One region of the Pseudomonas sp. DG56-2 genome, then DNA from elsewhere that is predicted to be linked to it. Evidence: riboswitches for the same ligand, from Rfam matches in the RefSeq annotation. Region 1 holds a riboswitch; each other region holds the start of a gene.

Region 1 (9,793 bases):
TGGCCGGATCGCTGTCCAAGGCCTTCGGCGGCGCAGGCGGTTTTATCGTGGTGGCCGACCCAGGCGACATCGAAACCATCCAGACCCTCGCCAACCCATTGGTGTTTGGCCATTCGATCATGTTGCCGATGCAAGCGGCCAATGTTGCTGCGGCAAAAATCCATCTCAGTGAAGAAGTGGGCGTGTTGCAGCAGAGGCTATGGAAGAACGTGGCGTGCTTCGATGCCGTTACCGGTAAGCAAATGCTCAACGCTGATATGCAATCGCCGGTCCGGGGCGCGCTGTTCGACTCCGAAGAGGCTGGCCTGCAAGCCGCGAGAATCCTGCGGGCCCACGGCGTTCTGCTGTTTCCGGTGTTCTATCCCATCATCGCCCAGGGGCAGGCGATGCTGCGCTTTGCGATTTCGGCCCTTCACAGTGAAAACGACATACGGCAAGTGGGCGTCGCGCTGAGCGAGATCGCGCACGCGAAGTTGTGGAAATCGCCGGGCAAGTCGGCAGCTCGAGGCTGAGGCTCAGCCGCATCAGGTGGCCTTACAACAGGAGATGTGATGATGACGCAACAAGGAACGTTACCACCTTCTATTACGACTATTTTGCAACCCCAGCGGGACCGACTGGATGTGATCAATAACCAACTGGTCGAGTTGCTCTGCCAGCGTATGCAAGTCTGCATGGTGATCGCCGAGCTCAAGGCCGCGCATGGTATTGCAATGATGCAGCCGCAACGTATTACCCAGGTACTCGACGCGATCAAGGCGAAGGCTGTTCAGGCAGGGTTGAATGCCGGGTACGTCGAGTCGATCTTCAGGCTCATCATCGAAGAGACCTGTGTCCAAGAGAACCAATTGATCAATCAGCGACTGCACCAGGAAGGGCAGGCATGAAGATACTGCTCCTCGATAACTTCGACTCCTTCACCCACAATATTGCCCAATACCTGTATGAGGTAACCGGTGTATGGGCGGATACGCTGCCCAACACGGTGTGCTACAGCGACCTGAACATCGAAGACTACGACGCCATTGTTGTATCACCTGGCCCTGGCCACCCAGGATCAGGCGAAGACTTTGGGGTGTGTGCAGAGGTGATTGTGCAGTCGACGGTGCCCTTGCTCGGTATCTGTTTGGGGCATCAGGGTATCGCACAATTTCTGGGGGGCACGGTCGCCCATGCACCCCGCCCGGTACATGGCTACCGCAGCCGTATCACCCATACCGGAAAAGGATTGTTCCGCGATCTGCCGGAGCAGTTCGAGGTTGTTCGCTATCACTCCTTGACCTGTACTCACCTGCCGGACGACCTACATTGCACTGCCTGGACCGATGACGGCGTGGTCATGGCGATAGAGCACAGCCACCGACCACTTTGGGGGGTGCAGTTTCATCCTGAGTCGATCGATTCTGAATACGGCCATGCACTACTCGGCAACTTTGTGCGAATGGCCCTGGAATATAACTGCATTCACCGCTCGCAACCGGGAGGCAGCCTGGGGCGTCAGTCGGCGGGTGACCTATTCATCGCCGCCGGCGGCTTGTCAAACATGCAGTTGAGTTATCGAGAGCACGCCGGGAAGGTCGAGCCATTGGCATTGTTTGCGCAGCGGTATGCTAATGACCGCTATGCGTTCTGGCTCGACAGTGAAAAATCAGAAAGGCCCAACGCGCGCTACTCGATCATGGGCAGTGGCCAAACGCCGGGGGCTGTCCGCCTTGAGTACAACGTCAACTACGAACGCCTGACCCTGGAGGGGCCAAACGGACGCCTTCAGGTCGAGGGCGACTGCTTCACGCTGATCGGCCAGATCATCGAAACGGTACAGGTGACGTTGCCAGAGAGCTTGCCCTTCGTATTCAGCGGCGGTTTGGTAGGGTACCTGGGCTACGAGTTGAAAGCGCTGGTGGGTGGGCACAAGGTCTATCGATCCGAATACCCCGACGCCAGTTTCATCTTTACCCCGCATTTTTTCGTTTTTGATCACCATCAGCACAGGCTTTACGAGTGCTTGATGAGTAAAGTCGGCGAGCAACCCGAGTGGTCGCCAGGCGAATTACCGACGAATCGGTTTGCCGCCGAATCTCAACAGTTTGTACCGGGAGCCGTGCATGGCCCCGATCTGGTCCTGGACGACAGCCCGCGGGCGTACATCGACAAGATCAAGCAGTCGCTGCAGTACATCAACGATGGCGAGTCTTATGAAATATGCCTGACCAACCGTGCCAGAGTGACCTACGAGGGTGCGCCGCTCGATGCTTATCGTCGGATGCGTGCAGCGAGTCCGGTACCCTACGGTGCATTCTTGCAGTTCGAGCGATTTTCGGTGCTCAGCGCCTCTCCGGAAACTTTCCTGCGAATCGACGCCAACGGTGTGATCGAGTCGCGGCCGATCAAGGGCACACGACCGCGCAGCGCAGACCCCGGCGAAGACCTGCAGTTGCGCGAAGACCTGGCCATCTCGGCCAAGGATCGTGCCGAGAACCTGATGATCGTCGATCTGGTGCGTCATGATTTGAACGGTGTGTGCCGGGCAGGCAGTGTGCATGTACCGGAAATTTTCGCAGTGGAGAGTTTTTCTTCGGTGCATCAACTGGTTTCCACCGTTCGCGGCAACCTGGCACCTGGGGTATCCAGCGTAGAGGCCATCCGCGCCTGCTTCCCGGGAGGCTCGATGACCGGCGCGCCGAAAAAACGCACCATGGAGATCATCGATACTCTGGAGTCCTCGGCGCGAGGTGTCTACTCCGGAGCGTTAGGCTGGATATCATTCAGGGGTGGGGCAGAGCTGAGTATCGTTATTCGTACCGCAGTGTTGCAGAACCAGCAGGCGGAGTTCGGTATCGGCGGCGCCATCGTCGCCCATTCCGACCCGGATCAGGAGCTCGAAGAGACCCTGGTCAAGGCCAGTGTCCCTTATTACAGTTTTGTCGCGGGGAGTCGACAATGACCAATGACACGGTTGTCGTGTTGGGCGGCGGCGGTCTGGTCGGCACGCTGATGTGCAGTGTTCTCAAGCAGCAAGGATTGCACACCAGGGTGGTCGATTGTCGTGCTGGCAAACATGAGGATGAGCGTCACCAGATAGACGTGAGCAATCCACCCCGCGATAGCGCTCAGCTCTTCAGCAATGCCATCGCTGTCGTCTTCGCGTTACCAGAGCGAGTTGCCGTCGATGCCATCCCCTGGGTGCTGCAGGCTGTGTCGATGGACGTTATGTTCGTGCCGACCTGTTCGGTTCAAGGCCCTTTCTACGCAGCATTGAGAGCGCATTCTGCGCAGCAGCCGTGCATTGGCATCAATCCAATGTTTTCTCCGAGGCTTTCGCCACAGGGGCGTACCGTTGCGATCTGCCGGGACGACCAGGGGGAGGCCGAAACGTTCATTGAAACGGCGTTGATCGCCGCCGGCATGAAGATCAGGCGTATGTCGCCTGCCAGTCATGATGAGTTGATGGCGCTTTGTCAGGCATTGCCTCATGCCGCCATTATTGGTTTTGGCATGGCCTTGGCGAAGTCGTCGCTGGACCTGGCTCTGATCGAGGAGGTCATGCCGCCGCCAATGCGCACGATGCTGGCGTTGCTGTCTCGCCTGTTGGTCAATCCAGCCGAGGTGTATTGGGACATACAACTGCAAAACCATCAGGCGAGTCAGCAGCGTGAAGCACTGCTGCAGGGAATGGAGTGTTTGATCAGGACGGTCAGCGATGAAGATTACCCACACTTCAAGGAGGACCTGCAGACCGTCGCCAGAGCCCTGGGCGAGCGCCTGGACAGCGGTGCCCTGGACTGCCAACAGATTTTTTCTCAACTGAACTGAAAACATGAACAGGGTGAGAGCCCGCTTGAATATGGAGCTTTGTACATGTCATCGACGACAGGGGCGATCCAACAACAGCCTCGAACTAAGCGCTGGTGGGGACTGGCCGTATTGATGTTGCCGGTACTGCTGGTGACGGTAGATAACACCGTGCTGGGATTCGCCCTGCCAAAGATTGCCGAGGCGTTGCAGCCAACCGCCAGTCAGCAGTTGTGGATGATCGATGCCTATTCGCTGGTATTGGCAGGATTGCTAGTAACCATGGGCAGTCTGGGTGACCGGATAGGTCACCGTAAATTGCTGCTGATCGGGTCGTTGGGTTTCGCCACCGTATCGGTGATGACGGCGTACTCTGCCAATGCCGGACAGTTGATCGCCGGTCGCGCCTGCATGGGTATTTTCGGCGCCATGTTGATGCCCTCGACACTGGCGCTGATTCGCTCGCTGTTCGAGGATCGCGAAGAGCGCCGTCTTGCTGTCGCCATCTGGGCCACCACCCTGACAGTAGGTTCGGCACTCGGACCATTGGTTGGCGGGATACTGCTGGAGTTTTTCGACTGGGGGGCGATTTTTCTGCTGGCTGTACCGGTACTGGTACCGCTGTTGCTCCTCGGGCCGTGGCTATTGCCTGAGTCCGAGGCGGATGCGTCGGGGCCCCTCGATCCTTTGAGTATCCTGCAGTCAATGGTCGCTCTCGGCGCACTGGTCTATGGCATCAAGCATCTGGCCAGCGCAGGTCTGGACGCGCAGGCGGTGGCGGCTTTTGCCATCGGTGCGGCAAGTGGCTGGCTGTTTGTTCGGCGCCAACTGCGGCTGCCGGTGCCTTTGATGGATCTGGCGCTGTTTCGCAATAAAACCTTCAGCGGCTCGGTTGCCATCAACCTGATGAGTTTGGCGTTCCTGGTTGGTTTTGTGTTTTTCGCCACCCAGTTCTTGCAGATCGTCCTGGACATGTCTGCCTTCAAGGCAAGCCTGGCCTTGGTGCCGGGACAAATCATGGCGATTGTCGTCGGGATGCTGGTGGTTCCCGTTGCCCAGCGGGTTTCAGCGCAGGTATTGATACCGGTGTTGGTGGCGTTCACGGGGGGCGCGTTTTTGCTGGTTGCAGGTCTTGGCATCAACCTGATCGTGCTGGTCGTCGCCTTTGCCTTGTTGAACATCGGTGTCGGGGCAATCGCCACGGTGTCCAACGACATCATTCTGTCCGCCGCGCCACCGACCAAGGCCGGAGCAGCCTCGGCGATCAGTGAAACCGCGTATGAAGTGGGCGTGGTATTGGGCACTACGGTACTGGGCGGGGTGGTTACGGCCTACTACCGGGGTGCATTGCAGTTGCCCGCGTTTCTTACACCGCTGCAAGAACGCCTGGCCAGCGAAACGCTGGCGGGTGCTCACACAGTGGCGGCAACCCTGGGCACTGATCAGGCAAGCGAGTTGATGGCCATTGCCGGGCGTGCATTCGAGGGCGGGATTGGTTTGATGTCATGGCTGACATTCGTTCTCGCGGCGCTTGCCATCGTCATTGCCCGCGTGACCCTGAAAACGGCTCCGACGGTCGTCCAGCCTGAATTGAGCTGACGTCAGTGACTCGGACAGCCCTGGTCCTTGACGATTCGTGTGGTCGAAGCTGGGTTGTTGACCAGCTTCGCCGCAGCCCGTGCGGGGCGTTTCACCAGCTCGCCGGCACAATTGGGGCATTTGCCCTTGAGGTGCTGCGCATTGCAGGCTTTGCAAAACGTGCACTCGAACGAGCAAATCAACGCATCCTGGCTATCGCCAGGCAGGTCACAGCCACAGCATTCGCAATTGGGTCGTAGTTCCAGCATGGGCAGTCCTCTAGCCGGGGCGATACAGATGAGCGTGGCTGGCGCGGTACAGCGCCGACTCGGAAAAGCTGTCACTGGCCAACACCCGCCCGACCAAAATCAGCGCGGTACGGCGAAAGCCCTTGGCCTGTATCTGTTGGACAATAGCATCAAGGCTGCCGAGCACCCAGTCCTGATCCGGCCAGGTGGCGCGATGCACCACTGCAATCGGGCAGTCTCCGCCGTAATGCGGGCGCAGTTCTTCGACAATCTTCTCCAGGTGCTTGACCCCAAGATGTATCGCCAGGGTGCTGCCATGCCGGGCAAGGTCGGCCAGTTGCTCGCCAGCGGGCATCGGCGACTTGTCACCGTAGCGGGTGAGGATCACGGTCTGGGCAATATCCGGCAAGGTCAGTTCGCAGCCGAGCAGGGCGGCGCTGGCGGCCACGGCGGTAACCCCAGGGATGATTTCATAAGGAATATTCAGTTCGCGCAAGCAGCGGATCTGCTCGCCAATGGCACCATACAGACTGGGGTCGCCACTGTGTACGCGAGCCACGTCCTGGCCACGTGCGTGGGCGTGGGCAATGGCTTCGATGATCTGTGCCAGGTGCAACTGCGCGCTATTGATGACTGTCTCGGCGCGATGGCCTTCAAGCACTGCGGCAGGAACCAGCGAGCCTGCATAGATGATCACCGGGCAGCGATGGATCAGGCGCTGGCCTTTTACCGTGATCAGCTCGGGGTCGCCGGGGCCGGCGCCGATGAAATAGACGGTCATGCGAAATCCTTGGAAAGAAAGTGCTGATTATCCGCCAAAGCCTGTGGCCGTGGCCAATGCCAGGCTGGCGTCACTCAGCAAGGTGCGCTTGACGTACAGTTGCGCCGAGCCTGCCATCTTCTCGGCCAGCGCCAGCGCTGCACTTTCGGCAACGCCATAGCAACCACTGTGCTCAAAGGCGACGGCTGAGCGATGGCTCAGGCGCGTCTCGAAAGCTGCCAGTTGAGCGGCAGAGAAAAACAGCAGGGGAACATTGAGGCGCCGGGCCAATTGATACAGCCCGGGTTCGTGTTCCTTGAGGTCGATACTGGCAAGACCCGCGACTGCCTCAAGCGGCAAGTCGTGGGCCTTGAGGGTGTGTTCCAGCAGGTTGCCCAGGGTTTGTGCTGGGCAACCTCGTCGGCAACCTATGCCGACGAATATCTGCATCGCAGTCAAGCCTGGGTCGGGCGACGGAACAGCCAGGCGCTGATCAGGCCCAAGGCCAGCCAGAACGCCGCGTTGGTCAGCAGTGAAGCGATCTTGAACTCGGCTTCCAGTGCTTGCGGCGCAAGCATTGCATGCACTTCAGGCTGTGGGGCGCCGATTACGTGCGGCACTACCAGCAGCACAACGCCGAGGGCCTTGAACAACCAATTGTGAGCAAACACGATCAACCCAAGCCCTGCGGCGGTTGCGGCAGCGGTACCCACCCACCAGGCCTGGCGCTGGGCCAGGTCGGCAGCGGCGGTACCCGGCAACTCCGGTGGCAGGCCCAGGGTCGGTGCCAGGCAGAACACAGCAAAGCCACCCAGGCCCCAGAGGGCTCCGGTGATCGCCGTCTTCGGCGCGCGCAGTGAGTACAACGCGGCGAGGATCAGGGCAAAGCCAACCGCGACCACCAGATTACCGCCGGTTGTCGAGACAACGCGTTGCCAACCGTCTTCGGGCGACCAGGCTTCGCTGTCGTGGTGGTGATCGGCAGCCACGCCGGGAGCGTGCTCGTGTGCTTCCACGGCCGGTGCTGCGCTTTCATAGGTTTCGGCCTGAAGAATCAGCGGCGCGACCCAAAAGCTTTGCAGCAGGGTCAGCAGCAGCGCAGCCAACAGTCCGGCGAAGCCTGCAGTACTTGCAATACGCTTGATCATCGGAAAGTACTCAATGGCAAGGGAAAGCAGCGCTGTGGCGCGTATCGTGGGCAGCGTTGTGCACCGCTTCGATATGCGAGAATCCGGCGAAGTAGACCAGGCACAGGCCCAGCAGCGAGGCACCAACGGCCACCAGCAGGCGCTGGCTGAGGCTTGTAGGGGTAACGGTAGGGTGACTGGCGGTACTGGTACGCATGGCGCTTTCCTCTTGGTGTTGTTCGGCAACAGGCAAGCGCAGGAAACCCCTGAACGCAGCTCGCCCAGGGGTTGCAACAGCGCCCGCCCACCGCGGGTTTGTCAAATCAGTGTTGGGCCGGTCTCCGGGCTGGTGAGGGCTGGCAAACTTACGCTCAGCCAAGGGCGTCACCTTCCCATGCCAAACTACGGGCACAGTGGTACTGACGCTTTGCTCACTTACCGTTGCGGGGGCAGCACCGGACTTGTCGTACACCCTTCAATAGCCGTGTATGACGCACCGGTTTCCCAGTTTCACCCTGTAAAGGGCACCCAAACGAATCGCACTAGCAAATCATGGGCGAAGTCAGGCGTCAATCGTGACAGCAGTTGACCCCGTACCGGGCACTGCGTAGCCTAGCCGCTTCGAGGTTCTTCGGCGTCGGCCGAAGCTAAGACGGGAACGCGGTTCAAGCCGCGGCTGCCCCCGCAACTGTAAGCATTGAAAACGTCTGACACAGCCACTGCAGTTCTGCGGGAAGGCGTCATTCGACTGGCCCGTGGCCGGTGCAATGCAAGCCAGGAGACCTGCCTCGAACAGTTTCCGACATAAACCGGGCGGGGTGATCCGGTGGCGAACGCGCCCAGGTGGTAGCACCTGTGGTTCTCGTCCCGCATGCCCGCCATCCTGCCAAGGGCATCGACAATGAAAACACTGGCCAAACTTCCCGTCACTATCGTCACCGGCTTTCTCGGCTCGGGCAAAACGACACTGCTTCGACACATGCTCGACAATGCCCAAGGGCGGCGCATCGCGGTGATCGTCAACGAATTCGGTGAGCTGGGCATCGACGGCGAGATTCTCAAGCAGTGCAGCATTGGTTGCACCGAAGAAGAGGCCAGCGGTCGTGTCTATGAGTTGGCCAACGGTTGCCTGTGCTGCACCGTGCAGGAAGAGTTCTTCCCAGTGATGCGCGAACTGGTTGCCCGCCGTGGCGATCTTGACCACATCCTTATTGAAACCAGCGGCCTGGCGCTGCCCAAACCGCTGGTTCAAGCGTTCCAGTGGCCGGAAATTCGCAATGCCTGCACAGTTGATGCGGTCATCACCGTAGTCGATAGTCCCGCAGTGGCTGCCGGTACCTTTGCAGCGTTCCCTGATCAGGTCGATGCCCAGCGCAAACTTGACCCTAACCTGGACCATGAGTCGCCGCTGCACGAGCTGTTCGCCGACCAACTGGCCAGCGCCGATCTGGTGGTGCTGAACAAGGCCGACCTGATTGCTGCGCAAGACCTGGCCAAGGTCCGTGCCGAAGTGCAGGAAGAGTTGCCGCCAGCGGTCAAGGTGATCGAAGCCAGCAGCGGCCGTTTGCCGCTGGAAGTGCTGCTGGGCCTGGGCGCCGAGTCGGAAGCGCATATCGATGGCCGGCGTACCCACCATGATTCGCACCACGATGATGACGATCACGATGATCATGACCATGACGCCTTCGACTCGATCTCCATCGAGCTGCCAGAAGCGCACGAAAGCCAATTGCTGGATGCCTTGACTCAATTGGTCGTGCAGCACGGCATTTTGCGAGTCAAGGGCTTCGCGGCAATTCCCGGTAAACCGATGCGTTTGCTGATCCAGGGTGTCGGTACTCGTTTCGACAAGCACTTCGACCGCGCCTGGCGCAGTGAAGAGCCGCGCTCTACGCGCCTGGTGCTGATCGGCCAGGAACTGGATGCGCTGCAACTGGAAGCGAGCCTGCGGGCCGCACTGAGCGCTTGACCCATGCACCTGCTGCGCACCCAGCCCGGTGGCTTCGTACCGGACGACAGTATTGCCGATCTCGGCCAGACGCCAGCCGAGCTGGTCATTCTCTGCAGCGGTGACTCGCACCTGGCACTGCTGGCCGAAACCGCCCAGCAGTTGCCCGAAAATTACCCCAGCCTGCGTCTGGCCAACCCGATGCAGGTACAGAATCATGCCTCGGTCGACCTCTATGTCGATGAGGTTCTGCGCCATGCCAAGGTGATTCTGGTATCGCTGCACGGCGGTGTCGGTTATTGGCGCTACGGCGTCGAGCAATTGCTGGAGCTTGCCGACC
Region 2 (9,793 bases), 310 kb from region 1:
AAGGTGGTGGCCCACAAGTGCGCACAGCACAACGACGAACTCGGTCGTATTGCTATCGCGTCGCGCAACATCTCCAAATGCCAGGCCATCATCGACAGCGTCAACGCCAAGGGCAGCCTGAAACAGCCTGCTGAAATCAAGGCTTTCGCGCTGAACGCCCTGGATGTCGAAGCGACCAAGGCGCTGATCCGCGAAACCGAATCGCAGATCGTCATCAACGTCGGCTCTGCGTTCCTCAACATGTCGGTGCTGCGTGCCTGCATCGATACCGGCGTGGCCTACCTGGACACCGCCATCCACGAAGAACCGGGCAAAATCTGCGAAACCCCGCCCTGGTACGGCAACTACGAGTGGAAACACCTCGAGGAATGCCAGCAGAAGAACATCACCGCCATTCTTGGCGTAGGTTTCGACCCAGGTGTGGTCAACGCCTATGCAGCACTGGCGCAGCAACAGTATTTCGACCGTATTGATTCTATCGATATTCTCGACGTCAATGCCGGTTCCCATGGCAAGTACTTCGCCACCAACTTCGACCCGGAAATCAACTTCCGTGAGTTCACAGGACAGGTGTGGAGCTGGCAGAACAGCCAGTGGACCAGCAACACCATGTTCGAAGTCAAGCGTACCGATGATCTGCCGGTAGTGGGTTCGCAGAACCTGTACCTGACTGGCCACGATGAAGTGCACTCGCTGTCGAAAAACCTCGACGTGCCCAACGTGCGTTTCTGGATGAGCTTTGGCGAGCACTACATCAATGTGTTCACCGTGCTCAAGAACCTGGGCCTGCTCTCCGAGCAACCGGTCAAGACTGCAGAAGGCCTGGAAGTGGTACCACTGAAAGTGGTCAAGGCCGTGCTGCCTGATCCGTCTTCGCTGGCACCGGGTTACACCGGCAAAACCTGCATTGGTGACCTGGTCAAGGGCACCAAGGACGGCCAGCCACGTGAGATCTTCATCTACAACGTGGCAGACCACGAAGAAGCCTACGTCGAGACCGACAGCCAGGGTATTTCCTATACCGCAGGTGTGCCACCCGTGGCTGCAGCCTTGCTGGTCGCCCGTGGAGAGTGGGACGTGCAGCGCATGGCCAACGTCGAGGAACTGCCGGCTGAGCCGTTCCTCAAGGCGCTGGACGAGATGGGCCTGCCAACTCGCATCAAAGACGAGAATGGCGACCGCCCCTGGAACTGAGTGATCAGTTCGCCGCTGTAACTGAACGGGATTGGCCCATTGAGGGTGCCAATCCCGTTTTTCGTTGTGCTCGACCTGTGGCTACAGGTGGCGGATTGCACCCATTGTCACCAGCGCGGCGAGCCCCAACAGACAAACCATTGCAATGGCGTAGGCAACGGTTCGCCAAGGCTGCCAGCGTGCCAGATAGGTCACGGTATGCATCACCCGGGCACCGGTGAACAGGACCATTAATCCGCTGGTGAGCAAAGCCGGTGGATTGAACACCAGGCACAGCCCTCCCAGGACGAAAAACAGTGGGATATTCTCCAGGTCGTTGGCCCAGGCCTGCGCCGCTCGCCTGACCTGCGGCAACTCCTCCGGGCTTGGCTGGCGCCCAACCAAGCCTGCATCCTCACCGTTCTTGAAGGTCATGCGGCTAATGCGGTAGAAGCCCTGGTAGCAGGAAATCGCCAGCATTTTCATAAAGAGTACGACTACACACAACGCAAAGACGGCCAAAATATCGTGCATGCTCATTCCATTGAAAGCGGGGGAGCGTGATCATCGCCCAATCCGCAATCGTGCGTATAGCCTGCGCCTGAGCTTCAGTCGTGATGAATATCCCGGTCCTTGGTTTCCGGTAGAAAGAAAATACCCAGGATGGCGGTCATCACCGCGATCACGATCGGGTACCACAGCCCGTAATAGATATCACCCGTGGCCGCGACCATGGCGAACGCTACCGTGGGCAGGAAGCCGCCGAACCAGCCGTTGCCAATGTGATAAGGCAGTGACATCGAGGTGTAGCGGATGCGCGTCGGGAACAGCTCCACCAGCCAGGCGGCAATCGGTCCGTAAACCATGGTCACGTAGATCACCAGGATGGTCAGCAGCAACAACACCATCGGGTAGTTGGTTTTGGCGGGGTCGGCTTTTTCCGGGTAGCCCGCGTCCTTGAGTGCAGTCCCGAGGCTGGCGACGAACGCGTCGTTCTGGACCTTGAAGTCGGCGGCCGGCATGCCGGTTCCTTCAAAGCTCTGCAGCACGTTCTCGCCGATGCGAATTTGCGCGACAGTGCCGGGTTCAGCCTTGACGTTGTCGTAGGGAATGGCGCGCTTGGCTAACACACTCTTGGCCAGGTCGCAGGAGCTGGTGAATTTTGCCTTGCCCACCGGATCGAACTGGAACGAACACTGGTTGGGGTCGGCAATCACCGTTACCGGGTTTCGCTCCTGGGCGAGGAACACGTCTGGATTACCGTATTCGGTCAATGCCTTGAAGATCGGAAAGTACGTTAGCGCGGCAATGATGCAGCCCGCCATGATGATGCCCTTGCGTCCGATGCGGTCAGACAGGCTGCCGAACAGAATGAAGAACGGTGTACCGATCAGCAGTGAGCCTGCAATCAGCAGGTTGGCGGTTTGTGGGTCGATCTTCAGCGTCTGCAACAGAAAAAACAGTGCGTAGAACTGCCCGGTGTACCAGACCACGGCCTGGCCGGCGGTGCCGCCAAGCAGCGCCATGATCACCACCTTGAGATTGTCCCAGCGCGCAAAAGACTCGGTCAGCGGCGCCTTGGAGGCTTTGCCCTCGGCTTTCATCTTCAGAAATACGGGTGACTCGCTCAGTTGCAGGCGGATGTACACCGAAACGATCAGCAGCAGAATCGACAGCAAGAACGGAATTCGCCAGCCCCAGGCCTCGAAGGCTTCAGTGCCAAGAACGGTACGGCAGGCGAGGATAACCAACAGCGACAGAAACAGCCCCAGGGTCGCAGTGGTTTGAATCCAGGAGGTGAAGTAGCCACGTTTACCTTGTGGGGCATGCTCGGCTACATAGGTTGCCGCGCCACCGTATTCGCCGCCCAGGGCCAAGCCTTGCAGGAGGCGCAGGGTAATCAGAATGATCGGTGCTGCTACACCGATGGTGGCATAGCTGGGTAGCAAGCCCACGATTGCGGTCGACACGCCCATGATCACGATGGTGATCAGGAACGTGTACTTGCGCCCGATCATGTCGCCCAGCCGCCCGAACACGATGGCGCCAAAGGGGCGCACGGCAAAACCTGCGGCAAAAGCGAGAAGGGCGAAGATGAATGAGGTGGTCTCGTTGACCCCGGCAAAGAAGTGCTTGGCGATAATTGCTGCGAGGGAGCCGTAGAGGTAAAAGTCGTACCATTCGAACACTGTGCCCAAGGACGAAGCGAAAATGACTTTTCGCTCCTCCTTGGAGATTGCACGGTGAGGTGTGCTGCCTGTGGAGCCTTCGACTGATGCCATGAGTGTTCTCCGCCTTGTTTTTATAGGCCGGAGCACCCACTGACATTTACCGCACCCTGGCCTGGGGGTTTGCGGTCTTGCATCGCTGCAAGGTTTCTTCAAGCATAATCATCTTTTTTCGGATATCCAGCGTGGCCGCGATGCGCCGTGGCGCTTAGAAGCTGTAGTCCACGGTGGCGAAGTACGACCGAGGCTCGCCCATGATCCATTGTTCGCCACTGTGCGCCGTGGCGGCATAGCGACGGTCCAGCAGGTTGTTCAACTGCAGTCCCAGGCGCACATCGGCAAGCACCTGCCAGCCAAGGTTGGCATCAACCACGGTGAAGCCAGGAACGGTCTGGGTATTGGCGGTGTTGGCGTAGCGTTGGTCGACATAACGCAGGCCCATGCCGAGGTCGACGCCGTGCTCCAGGCCTTTGCTGACCCATAGATTGGCGGTGCGCCGTGGCACATTGCTTGGTCGATTTCCCGCGCGCGAAACCGTTTGACCGTTGACCACCTGATCGAAGTCGTCGTACTTGGCCCGCACGACCGAGGCGTTGGCAGAAACCTGCCATTGGTTGGCCAGGGCCAGTTCCAGGGTCGCTTCCAGGCCATCGGAGGTTTGCTGTCCGGCTTGTTCCTTGAGGTGGGTGATGGGGTTGCTGACCAACAGCTTCTTTTTGACGATGTGATACGCCGCTAGGGTCCATTCGCCGCGACCGTCCCAGAACAATTGCTTGAGACCAAACTCGGTCTGTTTGGCTTCGGTGAGGTCGAAGTTCTGCTGGCTTGGGCTGAGCGTAACCAGGTCACTGACGCCGTCTTCACTGGTGGAGTACTGGCCGTACAACGACAGATCATCGGTGACCGCAAAGACCAACCCTGCACGCCAGTTTCCACCGCCAAGGCTACGGTCGGTGCGGCTGCCATCAACCAGGTTGTCGCGGTCGATGTGGTTCTGGTCACGGCGGATACCGGTTACCAGCGACCAGCGATCAGTCAGCTGGGTACGGTTTTCGGCGAACAGGGCAAAGGTGCGGGTAGTGCTCTGACTTTGAGGGCGGGTGGGGTCCTTGCTGTGGAAGTAGCCTGGGGCCGGGTTCCATGGGTCGACCAAGTCGCCGCCAATGTCGTTGTAAGGTGAGTTGCTGTCGATGCCGAAGCGAATGCGGTTGTACTCGGCACCGACCACGGTCTTGCTGGCCAGTCCGAACAGCGAGTGATCAAAGGAGAAGCTCTGGCGATCACCGATTTGCTCCTGGTCGTGCTTGATCTCCAGGTAGCTGCCGCGCTCCAGTTGTCCTGCGCCGCTGTTCCAGGTGTAGTCTTCGGCGTTGCGCCAGTGTCGGCGACTCTTGATGTAATAGAGCTGGTTGCTGGCGCTGATCGAATCGCTGATAGTCCAGTCAGTGTTCAGGCGCGTCCACTCGTCGTGGTAGCGCTGCACATCGTTTTGCACGTTGTAGTTCTTTTTGCCCAGGCTGTCGCGGTAGTGGCCGTCAATCAGCGGCGTACCGAAGTAGTTCATCGGCTCGGCATCGCCGCGCTCGTGGGCCAGGGTAAAACTCAAGTCGTCACTGGCGTCGAAACGCAGGGCGGCGCTCATCGCCAGGTTTTTCGAGTCGCCACGATCGACCCAGCCGTTGCTCTGCTGATTGTTCAAGGTCACTCGGTAGCTCAGGCGCTCGCTCAGCGAACCGCCGCTGTCCAGGCCCAGTTGCTGACGGTCGTAGGCGCCGTAGCCCAGCCGCAGATGGTTGCGGATGTCACCGGCAAAAGGCTTTTTGGCAATCACGTTGATGACCGCACCGGTGGCGCCTTCACCATAGAGCACCGAGGCCGGACCGCGGATCACGTCGATGCGTTCGACCATCCACGGATCAACCGGGAATGTCTGGGTGCCGGCACCGGTATACATCCGCGAGCCATCGAACAACGTCATCACCGAGCCATGACCTTCGAAGCCACGGGCCGAGAGGGCGGTGCCGCCATTGCCAGGCGTCGCCACCGAAGTGATGCCCGGCGAACGTGTGACGGCGTCCTGGACGGTGAGGTTGTTGCGCTTGTCGATGGCGTCGGCACTGATGCTGCTGGTGCTGGCCGGGGTATCCATGGCGCTGAGATTCAGCCGCGAACCGGCCGGCAACGGGGTAGCCAGGCTGATCACCTCGTTGTCGCTGCTGCTGGTGATGGCCGTGGAAGGAAGCGCAAGGGCGGTGCTGCCAGATTCAGCGGCAAAGGTCGGCACGCAGAATGCCAGGCAGGGGGCCAGGGTATTGGCCGCCAGAGTGTGAAGCTTGGAATTACGGGACATATCGTTCCACTGTCTACTGGAAGAAATGGATCCCGGAGGGAATAACGCATGAAGGAATTGCGCGCGCAGGCGAGCGCAAACCGGCCTGCGCCCGCCCACCGCGGGGTTGCCAAACGAAGCTTCAGGCCGGTCTCCGGGCTTGCGAGGGTCGTGAAGGCCTTCACCTTCCCATGCCTGAGCACAGTGGTGTTTCGAAGGCTTCGCTCGCTTACCGTTGCGGGGGCAGCGCCGGACTAGTCACCTGAAGTGATGCACCGGCTTCCCGTTTCACCCTGCGCACGACGGCGCAGGACACCTGAAACTGGCGCGCATCTGAACATTGAAAGTCTTTGCAGTCAATGAGTTGGACAAACCCCTGGCTTATCGCCCGCGCTTGCGCGATACCACCGCTTCAATGTTCTTGCGCCCGATCAGCATGGGTTGCTGGGGCTGCTCCAGCCATTTGTACATCACCAGGCAATCGACCAGCCCTAGCTGAGCGTGCCGATAGGCGCGAGGCAAGCGCCCGACAATGGCAAAGCCAAGTTTCTGCCACAGTGCCACGGCTGCTGCGTTGCTCGACACCACCGAATTGAACTGCATGGCCAAGAAACCCTGCTCGCGCGCCAGGTGTTGCGAGTGCTCGCACAGGGCCCGAGCAACGCCACGTCCACGCGCAGTTTCGGTGACCATGTATCCACAGTTACTGACATGACTACCGGGTCCTGCGGCATTGGCTTTGAGGTAATAGGAGCCAAGCAACTGGCCATCCTCTTCCGCCACCAGGGTCTGCAGGGGGGATTCAAGCCACAGTTGGCGGGCTTGATCCTGGCTCAGGGCCGGATCGAAGGCATAGGTTTCGCGCGCTGCGACAATGGCCTGGAAGGTTGGCCAGAAGCGGTCGAAGTCGGCAGCGGTCATGGGGCGGATGTGAATCATGGCGGTTCCTAGCAACGTGAGCCGCGAGTCTGAAAGCGTTGGTGCCGGCATGCAACTGTTTGTGCCTGCCGGCACCGTTGTCGCTAGCTGTCGACCTTGCCCAATGCATCCATGGCGCGTGCCGAATACACCAGGGCAGCCCCGGCATTCATTGCGACAGCAACGCCGAGGGCTTCGGCAATTTCCTCACGGCTGGCCCCTTGCTTGAGCGCCTGGGCCGAGTGCACGGCAATGCACCCGTCGCATCGCGTGGTTACCGCCACGGCCAGCGAAATCAGTTCGCGGGTCTTGGCGTCGAGGTGGTTGGTCTTAGCCCCGGCGCCGCTGGCGGTCATGTAACCGTTGACTGTGTCGGGGGACAGTTGCTTGAGGTCGCCGATACCTGCCATCAACTGCTTACGGTAGGCGTCCCAGTCCATCATGCTCATCGTCTTCACCTTGTGCTGTTGGCAACATCAACAGTGAAGCTAGTTTTTCCGTGGGTGGGGCGCCGTTGGTCGAAGGCAGCACGGCTCGTTGGCCGGGTAAACGGGTCAGATATAAATAAACACCAGCAGCAATACCGCGACCACTGCCCATTTTTCCAGGTAGTAACGGGTGCGGTTACGTTTCTTCAGGGCCTTGCCTCGCTCACGGATCTTGTAGATGCGCGTGAACAGACGGTTGATGCCGCCGGTCTTGTCACCGGCATCGTTCGGCGCGGCGGCGGCCGCCATCACACTACGGCTGAACCAGCGGTTGAAAGCGGTGGCCCAGCGATACTTCAATGGACGCTCGACATCGCAGAACAGAATGATGCGGTTGTGCTCGGTCTGGTTGGAGGCGTAGTGAATGTAGGTCTCGTCGAAGACCACACCTTCGCCGTCTCGCCACGAGTAGTTTTCGCCGTCCACGCAGATGTAGCAGGCATCATCGTTTGGCGTGTCCAGGCCCAGGTGGTAGCGGTAGGAGCCCGCATAAGGGTCGCGGTGGCGAACCAGTTTGGAGCCTGGCGGCAAGGTAGCGAACATGGCGGCCTTGACCGTGCCGATACTTTGCAGCAGCTCGGTGGTGCGTGGGCACAGTTTCATCGCCGAAGGGTGGCTCTCGCCGTACCATTTCAGGTAGAAACGCTTCCAGCCGCTCTTGAAGAAAGAGTTGAAGCCTACGTCGTCGTAGTTCTGCGAGCTTTTGATTTCGCCTACATGCAGAAGCTGTTGCGCTTCAGCGCGAATCTCCTGCCAGTTGTCCTGCAACGGCTTGAGCTCGGGAAATGACTGGACCGGCAGGTAGGGTTTGGCCTCAAGCTTGGAGAACAGGTAGAGGAAAACGTTTACCGGGGCCAGGAAGCTTGAGTGATCGCCCAGTTGGCGGGTGATCTTGTGCCTGACGCGTCCGCGAAAATGGACAAAAGCAATTGAGAAGACAAACAGTAGAACCAGGAAAATTTTCATGGGCGGGTACTTATCGATGTGGCGATGCGCCATGGCATAAGCTCGCCAGCATAAACAATCGCGACCGCGGTTTGTACAAAATGTTACTGCTTTGACGCCAGACATTAGTCCCAGGCGCAAAGGTTTGCGCTGCCAACGTCCACCGTTAGACTGAGCGCAAAGACAACAGGAAAGGGGGGAGGGTATGGAGCAAGACACTCGCGAAAGCGGCCAGCCATTCAAACGATTATTCTTTGCCTTCGATTGCACGCCAGCGCAACGTCGGGACATTGCCCAGTGGCGCAGTGACCTCGGTTTGAGCAGCGGACGGCCGGTGCCGTCGTCGAACTTCCACTTGACCCTGATGTTCCTCGGGGCAGTGGACACCGCACAATTGCCCGCCGTTCTGGCGGCTGCTGCTGCAGTGAAGGTGCCAAGTCAGCCCATCAGCGTCGCGCTTGATCGACTGGAAGTCTGGCGTCCGGCCAAGACCTTGGTGCTAGCACCCAGCCAAACGCCTGCAACCTTGCGTCATTTGGTCTACAACCTGCAGCAGGCATTGCTACCGCTTGGCTTCACCGAGGCCTCAAGGGAGTTTCGTCCGCACCTGACCCTGGCTCGGGATTACCAGGGACAAGTACCGGAAGCACGGGTAGCGGCTGAATTCACCCTGCGCGCGCAGAACTTTATCCTGTTCGAGTCGCGCAAGGGCCGTTACTGGCCATTGGCGCAATGGCCGTTGTAGCAGGTTCTGCCATCAAGCGATCGGAATCAGCGGATCGGCGGCGGCCAGGGCACTGGTACGGTCAGCTGCGGGCGGATAGATCCAGGTGGTGTTGATCTGGGTCTTGAGGTCTTTGGCTTCTTTGCGCAGCAACTTGACCTGACGATCCCAGCCCTCGGTGTAAACCGCGCCCCAGGCTCCCAGGTCCAGACAGGTTACGTACTTGGGTTGGCGATAAGGCGTGGGCTCGACACCGAGCAGGTCTGCAGCCACGTTGTTGCCGCTATGACGGCCCAGCACGATGGCATGCTGGCAAGACATGACGGCAAAGTTGCCTTCATCGTCGGTAGCCGCGTAGGCCACATCGCCGGTGGCATAGACATGCTCCTGGCCCTTCACCTTAAGGTTGCGGTCGACGTGCAGGCGACCTTGTCCATCGCGTTCGCCCGGCACTTGCGCCGTCAGTGAGCTGGCACGTACGCCAACGGTCCAGACCACGGTATTTGCTTCAATCCGCTCACCGTCCGCGAGGGTGACACCGCCGGCATCCACGCCGGCTACCGAAGCATTGACTCGCCATTGCACGCCCAGCGCTTCGGACGCCTCGATGATGGTTGGGCTGATGCCTTCACCCAAGGCCGCACCGATCCTGGCGCCGCGGTCGACAATGATCACCCGGACATTGGCATCGGCACCCAGAATAGCGCGCAGGCGACCGGGCATTTCCGTGGCAGTTTCGATGCCTGTGAACCCACCACCAGCGACCACTACGGTGTTACGTGCAGTTGATTCCGGCTGGCTGGCCAGCGACTTGAGGTGTTGCTCCAGGCGCGCCGCCGATTCGATCTGATCGACATCGAAGGCGTGTGTGTTCAGACCGTCGATATCCGGACGCCACACGCCGCTACCGGCAGCCATCACCAGGCGGTCATAGCTGATATCGCTGCGGTTGCCCTGGGCATCGACGTAACTGACGCGCTTGCCGTTC
Region 3 (9,793 bases), 1.7 Mb from region 1:
CTCAACTATTTCCGGCCTAACGCCGGACGGCCTCAGACAGGATGTTCTGATCATGGCGATGAAGGCGCGCTTCGCTCTATTTTCCCTGCTGGCACTGCTCGGTGCCTGCTCTAGCCATGCTCCGGCCCCTAAAGTGGTCGAGCCCGTTGTCATGGCCCCTCAAGTGTATTTCTCCCCCGTTGCCGAAGATGTTCTGTTCCGCGCCCTGGGCCTGGTCGGTACGCCTTATCGCTGGGGCGGCAACACGCCGGATGCCGGTTTTGACTGCAGCGGCCTGATTGGCTACGTCTATCGTGATGCTGCAGGCATTGCACTGCCGCGTACCACGCGCGAAATGATCGGTATCCGTGGGCCAAGCATCGAGCGCGGCGCCCTGCAGTCCGGAGATCTGGTGTTCTTTGCCACCAGTGGCGGCGCTCAGGTCAGCCATGCTGGCATCTACGTCGGCGAAGGCCGCTTCGTTCACGCCCCCTCCGCTGGTGGCACGGTGCGCCTGGACTACCTGTCCAACAGCTACTGGAACAAGGCGTACCTGAATGCCAAGCGGGTCATTGTGCCTGCTCACCTGGCCCGCAACCCCTGACCTGTCGAGGTAAGCGATGACTGCGCAAACGCTCTACCTCGATGATGCTCTCTACCACTACCTGCAAGCGGTGTCCGTACGCGAGACGCCGTTGCTGGCACGCTTGCGCGTAGAAACCCAGGCATTGCCCGAAGCGCGATGGCAAGTAGCACCAGAGCAGGGCCAATTACTGGCATTGCTGGTGCGGTTGATCGGCGCACAACGGGTGATCGAGGTCGGAACGTTCACCGGCTACAGCGCCTTGTGCATGGCTCAGGCGATGGACCATGGGCAATTACTGTGCTGTGACCTGCCGGGCACCTACAACGACATTGCCTGGCATTACTGGCGCGAAGCTGCAGTGGCCGAGCGTATCGAGATGCGCTTGGGGCCGGCCTTGCAAACCCTGGCCACCTTGCCAGATGAGCGCTATGACCTGATCTTCATCGATGCCGACAAGGCCAATTACCCGCTGTACCTGGAGGAGGCGCTGCGCTTGCTGCGCACGGGCGGTCTGGTCGTGTTCGACAACACCCTGTGGAGTGGGCGGGTTTTACAGGAGCAGGCGGACAGTGACGATACGCGCGCGATCCAGGCACTGAACCTGGCGCTGAAAAATGATCTGCGCGTCGACCTGTCGATGCTGCCGATAGGCGATGGTCTGACACTCTGCCGTAAGCGTTTGTAGCCAGGCGCGGCCTCTTTGCCGCCGATCGCGGGGCTCGCTGCCAGTTGAAGGCTACTGGGCTTTGCTCACTCGCCAGATCTTGTTGCCCACATCATCGGCTACCAGCAAGCCGCCACGCTGATCATTGATTACACCCACCGGCCGGCCCATGGCCTTGCCTTCGTCACTGAGAAAGCCGCTGAGCAGGTCGATGGGTTTGCCCGCCGGTTTGCCGGCAGTGCTGAATGGCACGAAGATCACTTTGTAGCCGCTGTGCGGTTTGCGGTTCCAGGAGCCGTGCTGGCCGATGAAGGCGCCGTTTTCGAAAGGCGGTGGCAGCACGCCGGGTTCAGCGAAGGTCAGGCCCAGTGAGGCGGTGTGCGGGCCGACGGCGTAGTCCGGGGCGATAGCCTGGGCGACCCGTTGTGGATCCTGGGGGCTGACCCTTTTGTCGATATTCTGGCCGTAGTAACTGTACGGCCAGCCATAAAAACCACCGTCCTTGACCGACGTGATGTAATCGGGCACCAGGTCGCTGCCGATCTCGTCACGCTCATTGACTGCCGTCCACAGCTGCCCGCTGTGGGGTTCCCACGCCATGCCGTTGGGGTTGCGCAGGCCGGATGCGAACAGGCGTTGCTTGCCGCTGGCGGGGTCGACTTCCCAGATCGCTGCGCGGCCTTTTTCCTTTTCCAGGCCGTTTTCGCCGACATTGCTGTTGGAGCCGACGGTTACATAGAGTTTCGTGCCGTCGCGGCTGGCAATCACGTTTTTGGTCCAGTGATGATTCAAGGGGCCGCCGGGTAGAACGGCTACCAGGGTGCCGGGGCCCTGGATCGAGGTGGCGCCGGGCTGGTAGTTGAAACGCAGCAGGCGATCGGTGTCGGCCACATAAAAGTCGTTGCCAACCAGCGCCATGCCAAACGGCGAATTGAGGTTTTCGATAAAGGTCGTGCGCGTTTCGGCTACGCCATCATGGTCACTGTCACGCAGCAGGCTGATGCGATTGGCGCTCGGCACTCCGGCACCGGCGCGGCTCATGGCCTTGCCCATGATCCAGCCGCGAATGCCTTTGCCATCTTCAGGCTTGGGTGGGGCATTGGTTTCAGCAACCAGCACATCGCCATTGGGCAGTACATACAGCCAGCGCGGATGATCCAGGCCTTCGGCAAAGGCTGCCACCTGAGTGCCAGCCGCTGCTACTGGCTTGGCGCCCTGGGGCCAGCCGATGGCCGGGGCGACGTTGACGGTAGGGATCAGGGTTTTGTTCGGTTCGGGTAACTGCGGTGAGGGTCCGAAACCGTCGCTGACCTCCAAGCGAGCGGTTTCCCCGCAGCCACTCAAGCCGGCGGCAACCGCCAATAGCAACGCAATCCTGTGCATGCCCATGTCATTCCCCTTGCAAAGTTGACCACTGTAAAAAGTAGAGGCGGTCAGCCGGGCAGAGGTTCCTTCAACTACGCCTGCTTGAGCAGCAGGGCAATGCCGGGATGATAGTGTCCGGCTTCGTTGTGCAGCTTGCGGTAGGCGTAGGGGAAGTACCAGGCGATGGCACAGGCGGTATGTTTCTGCAGGTCCTCGACCAGGTCCTGGAGTTCTTCAGGGCTGGCGTGCTGCCCGGCTTTCCAGGGGCTGGCAAACAGGGCTGCGATTTTCAGCTGGCTGGGGGCTGCTACGTAGCGGGCGGCGGCGACGCTTTCCTGCAGGGCGTTGTTCAGGTCCAGGCGGCCGATGCATGGCCAGCGTTGGCTGGCTTGCAGGTAGGCGGCTTCGTCCTGACTGGCGATGTACAGGTCGCAGCGCGCCTCCCGCTCACCTTCGTCACGCTGCTTTTTGCTCTGGTGGTGTTGCAAGGTCACAAGCTCCGCTTGCCAGGCGGCGGTAGAAAGCAGGCTCAGGTTGGCTTGGGCGCCATGCCAGTACGGTGCCTGCGCGTCGCCCAGCACCTGATTGAAACGGTCAATGCAGGCTACCCAGCGTTCCAGGGCAGGGCGCAGGAATTCCAGGCGCGCGTTATTGATGATCAGACCTTGCATGTCGCTCTCCTTGTAGCTGTTGTAATTGAGCATAGCCAAGACATGGCTATTTGATATCACTGCGGGTACGTTGGCACAAGACCAAGCAGGCGCCATTGACCCACGCCGGTACTGCGCCTTTCATTGACGCTCCGGGTGCAACCCTCTAACCTTCGCGACTTGTTTCAGGTGCTCTGTGGGCGATGGCCTGGCAGGGTGAAACAGGGAAGCCGGTGGGTGCGCAAACGCGTGCGAGTCCGGCGCTGCCCCCGCAACGGTAAGTGAGTCAAGGCCGCGCACGGCCACTGGGTAATCGAGCCCGGGAAGGCGCGCGATCCTGGGTATTCGAACCCACTCACGAGCCCGGAGACCGGCCTGTTACAGCCAACGGCATCACGGAGGGTGATGCGCGTACTCTTCGGCCTGTGCCGCAGCCCCGCGCAATTGCTCCGTCTGCCATATCCATTCATCTGTCGCCTGGTCTTTACTTCGAAGTTCGTGCAGCGCTGCGCTGCAGGGATCGTCGTGCAACGGTTGACAGTGGTTTGCGGAGACTTCGATGACTGAATCCACCGAGCGTGACGAACGCCACCTGGCACGTATGCTGCGCAAGAAGGCAGTAATCGACGAGCGTATTGCCAACTCGCCGAACGAATGCGGTTTGCTCCTGGTGCTCAGTGGCAACGGCAAAGGCAAGAGCAGTTCGGCCTTCGGCATGCTTGCCCGGGCCATGGGCCACGGCATGCAATGCGGCGTGGTGCAGTTCATCAAGGGCCGCAACAGCACCGGTGAAGAGTTGTTCTTCCGTCGCTTCCCCGAGCAGGTGCGCTATCACGTGATGGGCGAGGGTTTCACCTGGGAAACCCAGGATCGCCAGCGCGACATCGCCGCGGCCGAAGCCGCCTGGGCGGTTTCCCGTCAATTGCTGCAGGACCCTGCGATCACTTTCGTCGTGCTCGATGAGCTGAACATTGCCCTCAAGCATGGCTACCTCGATCTGGAACAGGTGCTCAGCGACCTGCAGGCGCGTCCGCCAATGCAACACGTGATTGTCACGGGGCGCGGTGCCAAGGATGAAATGATCGAGTTGGCTGACACCGTCACCGAGATGGGCATGATCAAGCATGCTTTCCAGGCAGGCATTCGTGCTCAGAAGGGCGTTGAACTATGAGTGACACGCGTCACTGCCCGGCGGTACTGATTGCTGCCCCGGCCTCCGGCCAGGGCAAGACCACCGTGACCGCCGCCCTGGCGCGACTGCACCGCAATCAAGGGCGCAAGGTCCGCGTGTTCAAGTGCGGTCCGGACTTTCTCGATCCGATGATTCTGGAGCGAGCCAGTGGTGCACCGGTGTATCAACTGGATCTGTGGATGGTCGGTGAGCAGGAAAGCCGGCGGCTGCTCTGGGAGGCTGCAGGCGATGCCGACCTGATTCTGATCGAAGGCGTCATGGGGCTGTTCGACGGCACGCCTTCGAGTGCCGACCTGGCCCGTCATTTTGCCGTGCCGGTGTTGGCAGTTATCGACGGCACGGCGATGGCTCAAACCTTTGGTGCCCTGGCGCTGGGGCTGGCTCGCTATCAAGCGGATTTACCCTTTGCTGGTGTGCTGGCCAACCGTGTCGGCACGCTGCGCCACGCGCAATTGCTCGAGGGTAGCCTGACTGAAGGGTTGCGCTGGTATGGCGGGCTGTCGCGGGAAACCGGCATTGAGTTGCCAAGTCGGCACCTGGGCCTGGTCCAGGCCAGTGAGCTCAATGATCTGGACGCTCGCCTCGACGCCGCAGCAGCAGCCCTGGCGGCCAGTTGTGAGTCGTCGCTACCGCCAGCAGTGGCTTTTGCGGCGCCGAGCGCACAGGCCATCGAACCTTTGCTTGAAGGACTGACCATCGCCGTGGCCCGTGATGAAGCATTTGCGTTCACCTATGGTGCCAACCTCGATCTATTGCGGGCCATGGGGGCAGAGCTGAGATTCTTTTCGCCACTGCATGAGCAAACCCTGCCGCCGGCTGACAGCCTTTACTTGCCTGGCGGCTATCCGGAGCTGCACCACCAGGCGTTGGCCGCGAACACCTCGATGCTCGCGGCGATTCGCAGCCATCATCAGGCCGGCAAGCCTGTGCTCGCTGAATGCGGCGGCATGCTTTATCTGCTCGATGCCCTGACCGATGTGGCCGGTGAGCGTGCCGAGCTACTTGGCCTGCTGGAGGGCGAAGCGGTGATGCAGAAGCGCCTTGCGGCACTGGCCCTGCAAGCGGTCGAGTTGCCCGAGGGCACCTTGCGGGGGCACACCTACCATCACTCGCTGACCACTACCTCGCTGCAGCCCATTGCCCGGGGTATGAGCCCCAACGGCGGGCGCGGTGCTGAAGCGGTCTATCGCAGTGGTCGGCTGACGGCCTCCTATGTGCACTTCTATTTCGCCTCCAATCCTCTGGCTGCGGCAGCATTATTGAAACCATGAGCGACCATGCCTTCACCGACGCCGAGCGCGCAGCGGTCTATCGAGTCATCGGCGAACGCCGCGACATGCGTCACTTCATCCAGGGTGAGGTAGCGCCCGCACTGCTCGGGCGTCTGCTCCAGGCAGCCCATCAGGCACCCAGCGTCGGCCTGATGCAGCCCTGGCGCTTTATTCGTATCACTGACCGCGAGCTGCGTCAGCGCATCCAGGGCCTGGTGGAAACGGAGCGCGTGCGCACCGCCGAAGCACTGGGTGAGCGCTCCGACGCGTTCATGCAGCTCAAGGTCGAAGGTATTAACGACTGCGCCGAACTGTTGGTAGCGGCCTTGATGGATGATCGCGAGAAGCACATTTTCGGTCGTCGCACGTTGCCGGAGATGGACCTGGCTTCACTGTCCTGCGCAATCCAGAACCTCTGGCTGGCCGCGCGCGCCGAAGGGCTGGGCATGGGGTGGGTGTCGCTGTTCGAACCCCAGGCCCTGGCCGAACTGCTGGTTATGCCGGCCGGGGCTAAACCGCTGGCGATTCTCTGCCTCGGCCCGGTCCAGGCGTTCTACCCGGCACCGATGTTGGTGCTCGAAGGCTGGACCACGGCGCGGCCGTTGAGCGAAATGTTGTTTGAAAATCAGTGGGGAGAGTCTTGATGAGCGTGGCGTTGCTGACCGTAGCCGGGGTGGCGCTGGATGCGTTGTTGGGCGAGCCTCAGCGTCGACATCCGCTGGTTGCGTTTGGTCGCTTGGCCAAACGCCTGGAGCAGCGCTTCAATGCGGCGGGCCGTGGATGGCGCAGCCATGGGGTCACTGCGTGGTTCCTGGCGGTGATTCCTTTGACCCTGTTGGCCACTCTGCTGTCCTGGCTGCCCTATATCGGCTGGTTGGTGGAGGTGTTGGCGCTGTACTGTGCCTTGGGGCTGCGCAGCCTCGGTGAGCACGTCACGCCGGTGGCAGACGCGTTGCGCAATGCCGATCTTGATGAAGCGCGCCGTCGCGTGGGCTTTCTGGTCAGCCGCGAAACCCGCGAGCTGGACGAAACCGCGGTGGCGCGTGCAGCGACCGAGTCGGTGCTGGAAAATGGCAGTGATGCGGTGTTTGCCGCGTTGTTCTGGTTTGTCGTCGCAGGAGCGCCAGGCGTAGTGCTCTATCGCTTGAGCAACACCCTCGACGCCATGTGGGGCTATCGCAACGAGCGCTTCGAGCGCTTTGGCTGGGCGGCCGCACGTATCGATGACCTGCTCAACTATATTCCTGCTCGGCTGGTGGCGCTGACCTACGCATTGCTGGGCAAGACCCGTCTGGCCCTTTCGTGCTGGCGCCGTCAGGCACCGTTGTGGGACAGCCCCAATGCCGGCCCGGTCATGGCCGCCGGTGCTGGTGCTCTCGGCGTGGAGCTGGGCGGCCCGGCGGTGTATCACGGTGAGCTGCATGAGCGTGCGCAACTGGGCGAAGGCCCGGTGGCTGATGCTGATGCGATCGATCGTGGCTGGCGCCTGGTTTGCCAAGGCGTATGGTTATGGCTGCTACTGTTGTGCCTGGGAGCCGAATTCTATGCTTGAACACGGTGGTCGTCTGCAGCGCGCAGTGCAGCACTACGGCATCCCTCGCGAGCAATGGCTGGACTTGTCCAGTGGTATCGCGCCTTGGGCCTATGCCATTCCAGACATTCCGCTGCGCGCCTGGGCACGTCTGCCGGAAACCGAAGATGGTCTGGAGCAGGCAGCGGCCGATTACTATCGAGTCCGCCAGGTACTGCCGGTAGCGGGCTCGCAGGCTGCGATCCAGGCCTTGCCGCAACTGCGCGGGCGCAGCAGGGTGGGGGTACTCTCGCCGTGCTATGCCGAGCATGCCGAGGCCTGGCGTCGTGCCGGCCATCAGGTCCTGGAAGTGCAGGGCGAGCAAGTGGACAGCCTTCTCGACAGCCTCGATGTGCTGGTGGTGGTCAACCCGAACAACCCTACCGGCTGTTTGTTCAAGGCTGAGATGTTGCTGGAATGGCATGCCCGTCTGGCCCGGCGTGGCGGTTGGTTGTTGGTCGATGAAGCGTTCATGGACAACACGCCGCAACACAGTATTGGCGCCGAGGCTGAGCAAGCCGGTCTTATCGTGTTGCGCTCCTTTGGCAAGTTCTTCGGTCTTGCCGGCGTGCGTCTGGGCTTTGTGTTGGCTGAGACAGCGCTCCTGCAGCGTCTGGCTGAACTTCTGGGGCCGTGGACCATTAGCGGGCCGACCCGCATTCTCGGTCAGGCCTGTCTGCTCGACAGTGCTGCGCACCAGGGTCAGATCAGCCGCTGTGCGGTGGCCAGTCAGCGCTTGGCAAACATGCTGATGACGGCAGGTTTCATCCCGGCTGGCGGCTGTGACCTGTTCCAGTATCTGCTTATCGACAACGCGGCGCAGTTGCATGAATTCATGGCGCAGCGCGGTATTTTGCTGCGCCTGTTCTCCCAGCCGCCTAGCCTGCGACTGGGTCTGCCCGCCACAGAGGCAGACTTTCAGCGCTTGGCGCAGACGCTCAATGAATACCGCAAGGAGCACGCATGAGTACCTTGATGGTGCAGGGCACCACCTCCGATGCCGGCAAAAGCACCCTGGTGACCGCGCTGTGCCGCTGGCTGTTGCGCCAGGGCGTGGCGGTGGTGCCTTTCAAACCACAGAACATGGCGCTCAACAGTGCGGTGACTGCCGACGGTGGCGAAATCGGCCGCGCCCAGGCTGTTCAGGCGCAAGCTGCTGGCCTGGCTCCACACACCGACATGAATCCGGTGCTGCTCAAGCCCAACAGTGATACCGGGGCGCAGGTGATCGTTCACGGGCGTGCGGTTACCAGCATGAATGCGGTGGCTTATCACGACTACAAGGTTATCGCCATGCAGGCGGTACTCGAGTCTCACCAACGATTGAGTGCGCAGTATCCGATGGTGATGGTGGAAGGTGCTGGCTCGCCAGCGGAAATCAATCTGCGTGCCGGCGATATCGCCAACATGGGTTTTGCCGAAGCGGTGGACTGCCCGGTTATCCTGATTGCCGATATCAACCGCGGCGGTGTTTTCGCTCACCTGGTGGGCACCTTGGAGCTGTTGTCGGCCACGGAGCAGGCGCGGGTCGAAGGTTTTGTCATTAACCGTTTTCGCGGCGACATCGCCTTGCTGCAGCCCGGCCTGGACTGGCTCGAAGCACGTACCGGCAAGCCGGTGCTGGGGGTGTTGCCCTATGTGATGGATTTGCACCTGGAGGCTGAAGACGGTATCGACCAGCGCCAGGGCGAGAAGACGGCGCGGGCGCTGAAAGTGATCGTGCCGGTACTGCCGCGCATCAGCAATCACACCGACTTCGACCCGTTGCGCCTGCATCCGCAAGTCGACCTGCAGTTCATCGGTCCCGGTGAGCCCATTCCACCCGCCGACCTGATCATCCTGCCAGGCTCCAAAAGTGTGCGCGGCGATCTGGCGCAATTGCGCAGCCGAGGCTGGGACCAGGCGATCAGTCGCCATCTGCGTTATGGCGGCAAGATCCTGGGTATTTGCGGCGGGCTACAGATGCTCGGCCAGCGCGTGGACGATCCACTGGGGCTGGAAGGGCAGGCCGGCAGCAGTGACGGATTGGGCTTGCTCGATTTTGTCACGGTGCTCGAAGCAGAAAAGCAATTGCGCAACGTGGCTGGCACCTTGCAACTGGAGCAAGCGCCAATCAGCGGTTATGAAATTCATGCCGGTGTAACCCGCGGTGCAGCGCTTGAACATCCGGCCGTGTTGCTGGCCGATGGCCGCAGCGATGGTGCTATCAGCGCCGATGGCCAGGTTTTGGCGACCTATCTGCATGGCCTGTTCGAGAGCCCGCAATCGTGCGCGGCATTGTTGCGCTGGGCGGGCTTGCACGAGGTCGAGCACGTGGATTACCAGGCATTGCGCGAACGCGACATCGAGCGCTTGGCTGACTTGGTCGAGCAACATCTGGATACCCCACGCCTGCGTCAACTGTGCGGACTGAACTGACATGCTCAACCTGATTCTTGGCGGTGCCCGTTCAGGGAAGAGCCGCTTGGCCGAACAACTGGCCGAACGCAGTGGCCTGGCAGTGATTTACATTGCCA

The links. A riboswitch is a leader RNA that binds a small molecule or an ion and turns the genes downstream of it on or off. The one in region 1 is predicted to bind cobalamin.
Region 2: it holds a riboswitch for cobalamin, as region 1 does, so the genes downstream of both, D3Z90_RS15385 (TonB-dependent siderophore receptor) here and D3Z90_RS13985 (CbtB domain-containing protein) in region 1, are expected to answer to the same signal.
Region 3: it holds a riboswitch for cobalamin, as region 1 does, so the genes downstream of both, cobO (cob(I)yrinic acid a,c-diamide adenosyltransferase) here and D3Z90_RS13985 (CbtB domain-containing protein) in region 1, are expected to answer to the same signal.

Annotation. Positions count from the first base shown of each region.
Region 1 is NZ_CP032311.1:3,122,181-3,131,973, reverse strand. It holds gene D3Z90_RS14030 (aminotransferase class I/II-fold pyridoxal phosphate-dependent enzyme) at 1-512, shown strand, start outside; gene D3Z90_RS14025 (chorismate mutase) at 552-887, shown strand; gene pabB (aminodeoxychorismate synthase component I) at 884-2,944, shown strand; gene D3Z90_RS14015 (prephenate dehydrogenase dimerization domain-containing protein) at 2,941-3,813, shown strand; gene D3Z90_RS14010 (MFS transporter) at 3,859-5,391, shown strand; gene D3Z90_RS14005 (DUF1272 domain-containing protein) at 5,394-5,639, opposite strand; gene cobM (precorrin-4 C(11)-methyltransferase) at 5,650-6,399, opposite strand; gene D3Z90_RS13995 (cobalamin biosynthesis protein) at 6,427-6,828, opposite strand; gene D3Z90_RS13990 (CbtA family protein) at 6,834-7,526, opposite strand; gene D3Z90_RS13985 (CbtB domain-containing protein) at 7,537-7,722, opposite strand; cobalamin riboswitch at 7,820-8,052, opposite strand; cobalamin riboswitch at 8,113-8,311, shown strand; gene cobW (cobalamin biosynthesis protein CobW) at 8,407-9,474, shown strand; gene cobN (cobaltochelatase subunit CobN) at 9,478-9,793, shown strand, end outside.
Region 2 is NZ_CP032311.1:3,431,239-3,441,031, reverse strand. It holds gene D3Z90_RS15400 (saccharopine dehydrogenase family protein) at 1-1,194, shown strand, start outside; gene D3Z90_RS15395 (MAPEG family protein) at 1,276-1,707, opposite strand; gene D3Z90_RS15390 (MFS transporter) at 1,782-3,455, opposite strand; gene D3Z90_RS15385 (TonB-dependent siderophore receptor) at 3,610-5,751, opposite strand; cobalamin riboswitch at 5,858-6,065, opposite strand; gene D3Z90_RS15380 (GNAT family N-acetyltransferase) at 6,112-6,669, opposite strand; gene D3Z90_RS15375 (carboxymuconolactone decarboxylase family protein) at 6,753-7,097, opposite strand; gene lpxO (lipid A hydroxylase LpxO) at 7,203-8,102, opposite strand; gene thpR (RNA 2',3'-cyclic phosphodiesterase) at 8,287-8,826, shown strand; gene D3Z90_RS15360 (NAD(P)/FAD-dependent oxidoreductase) at 8,839-9,793, opposite strand, start outside.
Region 3 is NZ_CP032311.1:1,412,720-1,422,512, forward strand. It holds gene D3Z90_RS06610 (C40 family peptidase) at 53-583, shown strand; gene D3Z90_RS06615 (O-methyltransferase) at 600-1,250, shown strand; gene D3Z90_RS06620 (sorbosone dehydrogenase family protein) at 1,302-2,618, opposite strand; gene D3Z90_RS06625 (hypothetical protein) at 2,687-3,265, opposite strand; cobalamin riboswitch at 3,415-3,638, shown strand; gene cobO (cob(I)yrinic acid a,c-diamide adenosyltransferase) at 3,804-4,415, shown strand; gene D3Z90_RS06635 (cobyrinate a,c-diamide synthase) at 4,412-5,707, shown strand; gene bluB (5,6-dimethylbenzimidazole synthase) at 5,704-6,351, shown strand; gene cbiB (adenosylcobinamide-phosphate synthase CbiB) at 6,351-7,259, shown strand; gene cobD (threonine-phosphate decarboxylase CobD) at 7,252-8,244, shown strand; gene D3Z90_RS06655 (cobyric acid synthase) at 8,241-9,695, shown strand; gene cobU (bifunctional adenosylcobinamide kinase/adenosylcobinamide-phosphate guanylyltransferase) at 9,697-9,793, shown strand, end outside.